One region of the Rhizobium rosettiformans genome, then DNA from elsewhere that is predicted to be linked to it. Evidence: predicted binding sites of a transcription regulator. Region 1 holds the regulator's gene; the other holds the start of a gene.
The links. The regulator HrcA, encoded in region 1, represses chaperone genes, less so after heat shock. The targets are predictions, from matches to a motif close to GTTAGCACTCNCNNNNNGNGAGTGCTAAC.
Positions count from the first base shown of each region.

Region 1 (3,415 bases):
GCTGTCGTACCGGCTCTCCGGGTGAACTCCAAGAAGCAGCTGCTTCAGGAACTTGCGGCCAAAGCCTCCAAGCTTACCGACATTCCGGAACGGGAAATCTTCGACGTGATCCTGCAGCGCGAGCGCCTGGGCTCGACGGGCGTGGGAAACGGCATCGCCATCCCGCATGGAAAGCTGAACAAGATCAGCAAGATCACGGGCGTCTTCGCAAGGCTGGAAACGCCGGTCGATTTCGAAGCGCTCGACGATCAGCCGGTCGATCTGGTCTTCCTGCTGCTCGCGCCCGAAGGTGCGGGTGCAGATCATCTCAAGGCCCTGTCACGTATTGCGCGCGTGTTGCGCGACCAGGACCTGGTGGCAAAGCTCAGGGCGACTGAATCGGCCTCCGCCATTTACACCTTCCTCAACGAGGAACAGGCGTCCAACGCCGCCTGAGCGACTGCCTTCAAGTCAAGACAGCAAAAAAGCGCCCGAATGGGGCGCTTTTTTTCATTCACGCGAGATCACGTCTGCTCACGCCTTGGCGGTATCCTCGGCTGCGGCTTCCGACTTCGGGCCGCCCTTGGCAACGCCGACCATGGCCGGACGCAACACACGCTCGCCGATGGCGTAACCGGCCTGAACGACCTGGACGACCGTGTTGTTGGGCACGTTCGGATTCGGCACCTCGAACATCGCCTGATGGAAGTTCGGATCGAACTTCTGACCTTCAGCCTCGATCTTGCGCACGCCATGGCGCTCGAGCGTTGCCAGCATGCCGCGCTCGGTCATTTCAACGCCCTCAATCAGAGCGGTGAGGGTCGCGTCAGCGGCAGCGCGGGCCTCTTCCGGCAACGTCTCGATCGCGCGGCGCAGGTTGTCGGATACGGACAGCATGTCGCGGGCAAAGCCGGTCACCGCATAGGACTTGGCATCCTTGATTTCGCGGTCGGTGCGGCGGCGCAGATTGTCCATTTCAGCCGCCAGACGCAGGAAGCGGTCGCGCAGATCGGCATTTTCTGCCTTCAATGCGTCGATCGGATCAATCTCCTGCGCGGACCCGGCCTCGCTTTCGTTCGCAACCTGCCCTTCTTCGCTGGTCGCGGTTGCTTCTGCCTCGGTAGCTGCCGCGTCAGGTCCGTTCTTGTTGGTTTCTTCGGTCATGACGTTCTCCGGATGATGTCTCGTTTTCGAAGCTCAAAGCTTTCGAATGCGTGCCCGATATCAGGGTTTGACGAGAAAAAATCAAGGGTTTGTGGGGAAATTGGCTTACCGCGCGCCGCGCGAGAGCCTCGCCATCAGCTGTGCGGTGTAATCGACCATCGGCACGATGCGCGAATAGTTGAGGCGGGTCGGACCGATCACGCCGACGGCGCCGACGATACGGTCTTCGCCATCACGATAGGGTGCTACGATCAACGAGGAACCGGAAAGCGAGAAAAGCTTGTTTTCCGATCCGATGAAGATCCGGACCCCCGGGCCGCTTTCGGCCAGATCAAGGATTTCGATCAAGCTTTCCTTCCGCTCTAGATCGTCGAAGAGCAGGCGCAGGCGATCGATGTCCTCGGAGCCGGCGAGACCTTCGAGCAGATTGGCGCGACCGCGGACGATCAGGCGGGCCGGCTGTTTTTCCGCCACTTCGCCCGACCACACGGCGATGCCACGTTCGACTAGATCCTGTGACAGGGTGTCGAGCTCTGTCGCCACCTGGGCCTTCAGGTTTTCGATCTGGCCACGCAGTTCGCGCAGAGTCTGGCCGGTCAGGTTGGCGTTCAGGAAATTGGCCGCTTCGGTCAACTGCGAGGCGGTGACACCTGCCGGCAGTTCGATGATGCGATTCTCGACCTGATTATGCTCTCCGACGAGGACAGCGAGTGCCTTGGTCGGTTCGAGCCGGATGAATTCGACATGCTTGAGCACCGGGTCGTTCTTCGCCGAGATGACGAGGCCGGCGCCGCGCGACAGGCCGGACAGCATGCGGCTTGCCTCGGTCAGCATGGCTTCCATCGGCTGATCGGCGCTGGAAGGCCTGATCTGACGTTCGATTTCGTCCCGCTCGCCTTCGGAAAGATCGCCGATCTGCATGAAGGCGTCGACGAAGAAGCGCAGGCCGGCCTGCGTGGGCAGGCGCCCGGCGCTGATATGCGGCGCATAGATGAGGCCGAGTTCTTCGAGATCGCTCATGACGTTGCGCACAGAGGCCGGCGACAGCGACATGGGCAGCAGGCGTGAAAGATTGCGCGAACCGAGCGGATCACCGCTGTCGAGATAGGTCTCGACGATACGGCGAAAGACCTCCCGGGAGCGATCGTCCAGGGATGCGGAAACGTCTGCGACGGTCGTCTTCGGTGATGCCATTATCGGAGCGAACATGATCTCAGAAGTTTCATGCTGGAAATATAATCACTGCTTCCAAGATGACCAAGGGGTATTTCACCACGCACGAGGCTCTCTGCGCTGCGGCATGGTTTTTCTTTGCAAATACGCTGCTCGATCCTTAGAAGGCAACTGACAACCCAGGAGATTGCAATGCGGCCATCCGGCAGAAAAACCGATCAAATGCGCAAGGTTTCGTTCGAGCGCAACTTTTCCAAGCATGCAGAAGGCTCCTGCCTGGTGAAGTTCGGCGACACGCATGTGCTGTGCACGGCGAGCCTGGAAGAAAAGACCCCGCCGTGGCTGCGCAATTCCGGCAAAGGCTGGGTGACGGCGGAATACGGCATGCTGCCGCGTGCCACCGGCGACCGCATGAAGCGCGAGGCCGCCTCGGGCAAGCAAAGCGGTCGTACGCAGGAAATCCAGCGCCTCATCGGGCGGTCGCTCCGGGCAATCGTCGATCTGGAGGCCCTCGGCGAACGCCAGATCTCGATCGACTGCGACGTTATCCAGGCGGATGGCGGCACGCGCACGGCGGCAATCACCGGCGCCTTCATAGCCCTGCATGACTGCCTGAAGTGGATGGAAGCCCGCAGCATGATCAAGGTCGAGAAGGTCCTCAAGGATCATATCGCGGCCGTTTCATGCGGCATCTTCGCAAGCCAGCCTGTGATCGACCTCGACTATCTGGAAGACTCGGCTGCCGAAACGGACGCCAACTTCGTGATGACCGGCTCCGGCGGCATCGTCGAGATCCAGGGCACGGCCGAAGGCAAGCCGTTCAGCCAGGACGAGTTCCTGACGCTGCTTGGTCTGGCGCGCAACGGCATCGACGAACTGGTAGCGCTGCAGAAGCAGACAATCGCCTGAGAAGAAGGGCCGCATGATCGAAGGGATACTCGAAACCGCACTCTATGCGGACGATCTGGACAAGGCGGAGGCGTTTTATGACGGCGTCCTCGGTCTGGAAAAGATCCGCCGTGGCGGCAACCGGCATATCTTTTATCGGTGCGGGTCCGGCGTCCTTCTGATCTTCAATCCGGCAGAAACGCAAAAGCCC
Region 1 covers NZ_CP032405.1:1,788,805-1,792,219, reverse strand. The annotation lists gene ptsN (PTS IIA-like nitrogen regulatory protein PtsN) at 1-435, shown strand, start outside; gene grpE (nucleotide exchange factor GrpE) at 514-1,143, opposite strand; gene hrcA (heat-inducible transcriptional repressor HrcA) at 1,249-2,337, opposite strand; gene rph (ribonuclease PH) at 2,509-3,225, shown strand; gene D4A92_RS08550 (VOC family protein) at 3,239-3,415, shown strand, end outside.

Region 2 (3,415 bases), 1.4 Mb from region 1:
CCTCGATCGCACGACGGATGATGTCGATGCCGACGCGCTGGTCTTCATTGGCGGTCTTCAGGTTTTCGAGCGCCTTGACCGAGCGCAGCAGGGCGACACCGCCACCCGGCAGGACGCCTTCTTCGACGGCGGCACGGGTTGCGTGCAGGGCGTCGTCGACGCGGTCCTTCTTTTCCTTCACTTCGACTTCCGTCGACCCGCCGACGCGGATGACGGCAACGCCGCCGGCAAGCTTGGCCAGGCGCTCCTGCAGCTTCTCGCGGTCGTAGTCGGAGGAGGTTTCCTCGATCTGCGCCTTGATCTGGGCCACGCGGCCGTCGATCTGGCTCTTGGAGCCGGCACCGTTGATGATGGTGGTGTTTTCCTTTTCGATCGACACCTTCTTCGAACGGCCCAGCATGTTGAGGGTGACGTTTTCGAGCTTGATGCCGAGGTCTTCCGAAATCACCGTTCCGCCGGTCAAGATGGCGATGTCCTCGAGCATGGCCTTGCGGCGGTCGCCGAAGCCGGGAGCCTTGACGGCCGCGACCTTCAGACCGCCACGCAGCTTGTTGACGACGAGGGTGGCGAGCGCTTCGCCTTCGACGTCTTCCGCGATGATGACGAGCGGCTTGCCCGACTGGACCACGGCTTCAAGCACCGGCAGCAGAGCCTGCAGGTTCGACAGCTTCTTCTCGTGGATCAGGATGTAGGGATCGTCGAGCTCGACGCGCATCTTCTCCTGATTGGTCACGAAATAGGGGCTAAGATAGCCGCGGTCGAACTGCATGCCTTCGACGACTTCGAGTTCGGTTTCTGCGGTCTTGGCTTCCTCGACGGTGATCACGCCGTCATTGCCGACCTTCTCCATCGCTTCGGCCAGATAGCGGCCGATCTCGGTATCGCCGTTGGCCGAGATGGTGCCGACTTGGGCGATCTCGGCATTGTTGGAGATCTTGCGCGCATTGGCCTTCAGCTCCGCGACGACGGCTTCGACGGCAAGATCGACACCACGCTTGAGGTCCATCGGGTTCATGCCGGAGGCGACGGCCTTGGCGCCTTCCTTGACGATGGCCTGGGCGAGAACGGTCGCGGTGGTCGTGCCGTCACCGGCGAGGTCGTTGGTCTTGGACGCAACTTCCCGCAGCATCTGCGCGCCCATGTTCTCGAACTTGTCTTCCAGTTCGATTTCCTTGGCGACCGAAACGCCGTCCTTGGTGATGCGGGGCGCGCCAAAGGACTTGTCGATGACGACATTGCGACCCTTGGGACCCAGCGTCACCTTCACGGCATTGGCGAGGATATCGACGCCACGCAGCATCTTCTCGCGGGCATCGGTGTTAAACTTCACTTCTTTTGCAGCCATGGTTCACTCCTCAATAAAGCAAATGATGACCGATTTGGATCAGGCGGCTTTCTTTTCGGCAGCCTGGGCTTCGATGATGCCCATGATGTCGGCTTCCTTCATGATCAGCAGCTCTTCGCCGTCGATCTTGATTTCGGTGCCGGACCATTTGCCGAAGAGAACGCGATCACCGACCTTCACGTCGAGGGCGACGATCTGGCCGTGATCGTTGCGGGCGCCGGGGCCGACGGCGATGACCTCGCCTTCCTGCGGCTTTTCCTTGGCAGTGTCGGGAATGATGATGCCGCCCTTGGTCTTTTCCTCGGACGAAACGCGGCGGACGACGATGCGGTCGTGCAGCGGACGGAACTTCATGTTTTCCTCCTGGACAAACAAAATGGAACGTCCCCAAAGGCCGGACCGGATAAGGTCCGGACGGGTTGCCGGACCCTTTCCTGGCATCCGGCGCGCGATGATTTGGTTTTTCCGATTTTATCTTTCAAGAGGATCGCGCGAAAAAATCAGCACTCTTGTGTGCCTGCTGCTAACAGTCTGAATTTCAATCACAAATTCAAGTCGCCTCTTGCCAGATCGCGAATTTTTGTCAAACTTTTTATCGTCGATGTTCACGAGGGAAACCGCATGAAATCTTCCAATGACTTCACCCTCCAGATGGAGGGCTACGGCCTAACGACCGCACACATCCTGTACCGCATGCCAGACTTCCGCTCGGTGCTGCAGACGTTCCTCTGGCAGGACTACGATCTGGCTCCCGACTTCCCGCAGATGACGAAGTTTCTGGATTTCTGGCGAGCCAATCTCGACGGTGACCTGCATTCCGTGCGCTTCAGCCACAAGCGGCTGATTGGCCCGAACGAGTGGCGCAAGGTGGACGGAGAATTCAACCTACACTGAGGATCCTGGATCCACCGGGACGACGGGAACAAGGCAGGCTGGTGGGCGTTGGTCCGGGTCGGACACCCCACCCCCAAGGATGCCAGCATGCCCTTTCCCGTTTCGACCTACCGTTTGCAGTTTCGCGGCGGCATGGACTTCGACCGCGCCATCGGGCTCGTCCCCTATCTCAAGCGCCTCGGCATTACCCATCTCTACGCGTCGCCCGTGTTTGCCGCGACCGATGGCTCGACGCATGGCTATGACGTGACCGATGCCAATGTCATCGATCCCGTGCTTGGCGGCCGGGAGGGGCTCGAACGGCTGACTGCCGCGTTGAAGGCCGAAGGTCTCGGCCTGATCCTCGACATCGTGCCGAACCACATGGCAGCCAGTTTGGAGAACTCCTGGTGGCGCAGCGTCATCGAATGGGGCGAGGCGAGCCGCTACGGGCACTATTTCGACATCGACTGGAGCCAGCGGCTCACGCTTCCGTTTCTCGGCAAGCCGTTCGAGCAGGCGGTGGTGGATGGAGAGATCTCGCTCACGCTCGATGCTGACCAAGGGGGGCTCGCGCTCGCCTATTTCGATAGTCTCTATCCGCTGAACCCATCGACCTATCCGGCGGCTCTCGCCAGCTGCGAGAATCCCATGGCCGCACCGCTCTCGGATCTCGGGCGCCAGGCGACAGCCGGGGAGGAGGCCGAGTTCCATAAAGCCGTCGTTTCGCTTTGCCGCGAGCAGGGTTGCGACGGGCTGCTCGAGGAGTTCCGGGCGAAGGCGCAGGAACATGAGTTTCTGCTCTTTCTCCACGACCTCCAACCTTTTCGCCTGATGCATTGGACGGAAGCCGCCAAGGGCCTCAACTATCGGCGCTTCTTCGAAATCGCCGGCCTGGTCGGTCTGCGCGTCGAGGCATCCGACGTCTTCGAGGCTGCCCATCGGACGGTGCTGGAGCTGGTGCAAGCCGGCCAGGTCGACGGCTTGCGCATCGACCATGTCGATGGTCTCGCAGATCCTGGCCGCTACTTGCAGCAGCTGCGCGACGCTGTCGGGCAGGACATTCCAATCTATGTCGAGAAGATCCTGGCAACGGGAGAGGATCTACCGAAGAGCTGGCCCGTGCAGGGCTCGACCGGCTACGAATTCATCGCGGCCCAGGTTCCGGTTCTGCTGGATCCCGCAGGCTTCCTCGCC
Region 2 covers NZ_CP032405.1:414,571-417,985, reverse strand. The annotation lists gene groL (chaperonin GroEL) at 1-1,345, opposite strand, end outside; gene groES (co-chaperone GroES) at 1,385-1,699, opposite strand; gene D4A92_RS02105 (usg protein) at 1,967-2,239, shown strand; gene treY (malto-oligosyltrehalose synthase) at 2,327-3,415, shown strand, end outside.
Region 2: groES (co-chaperone GroES) is a predicted target of HrcA. The motif match lies at 1,845-1,873, and genes of this name have one in related genera.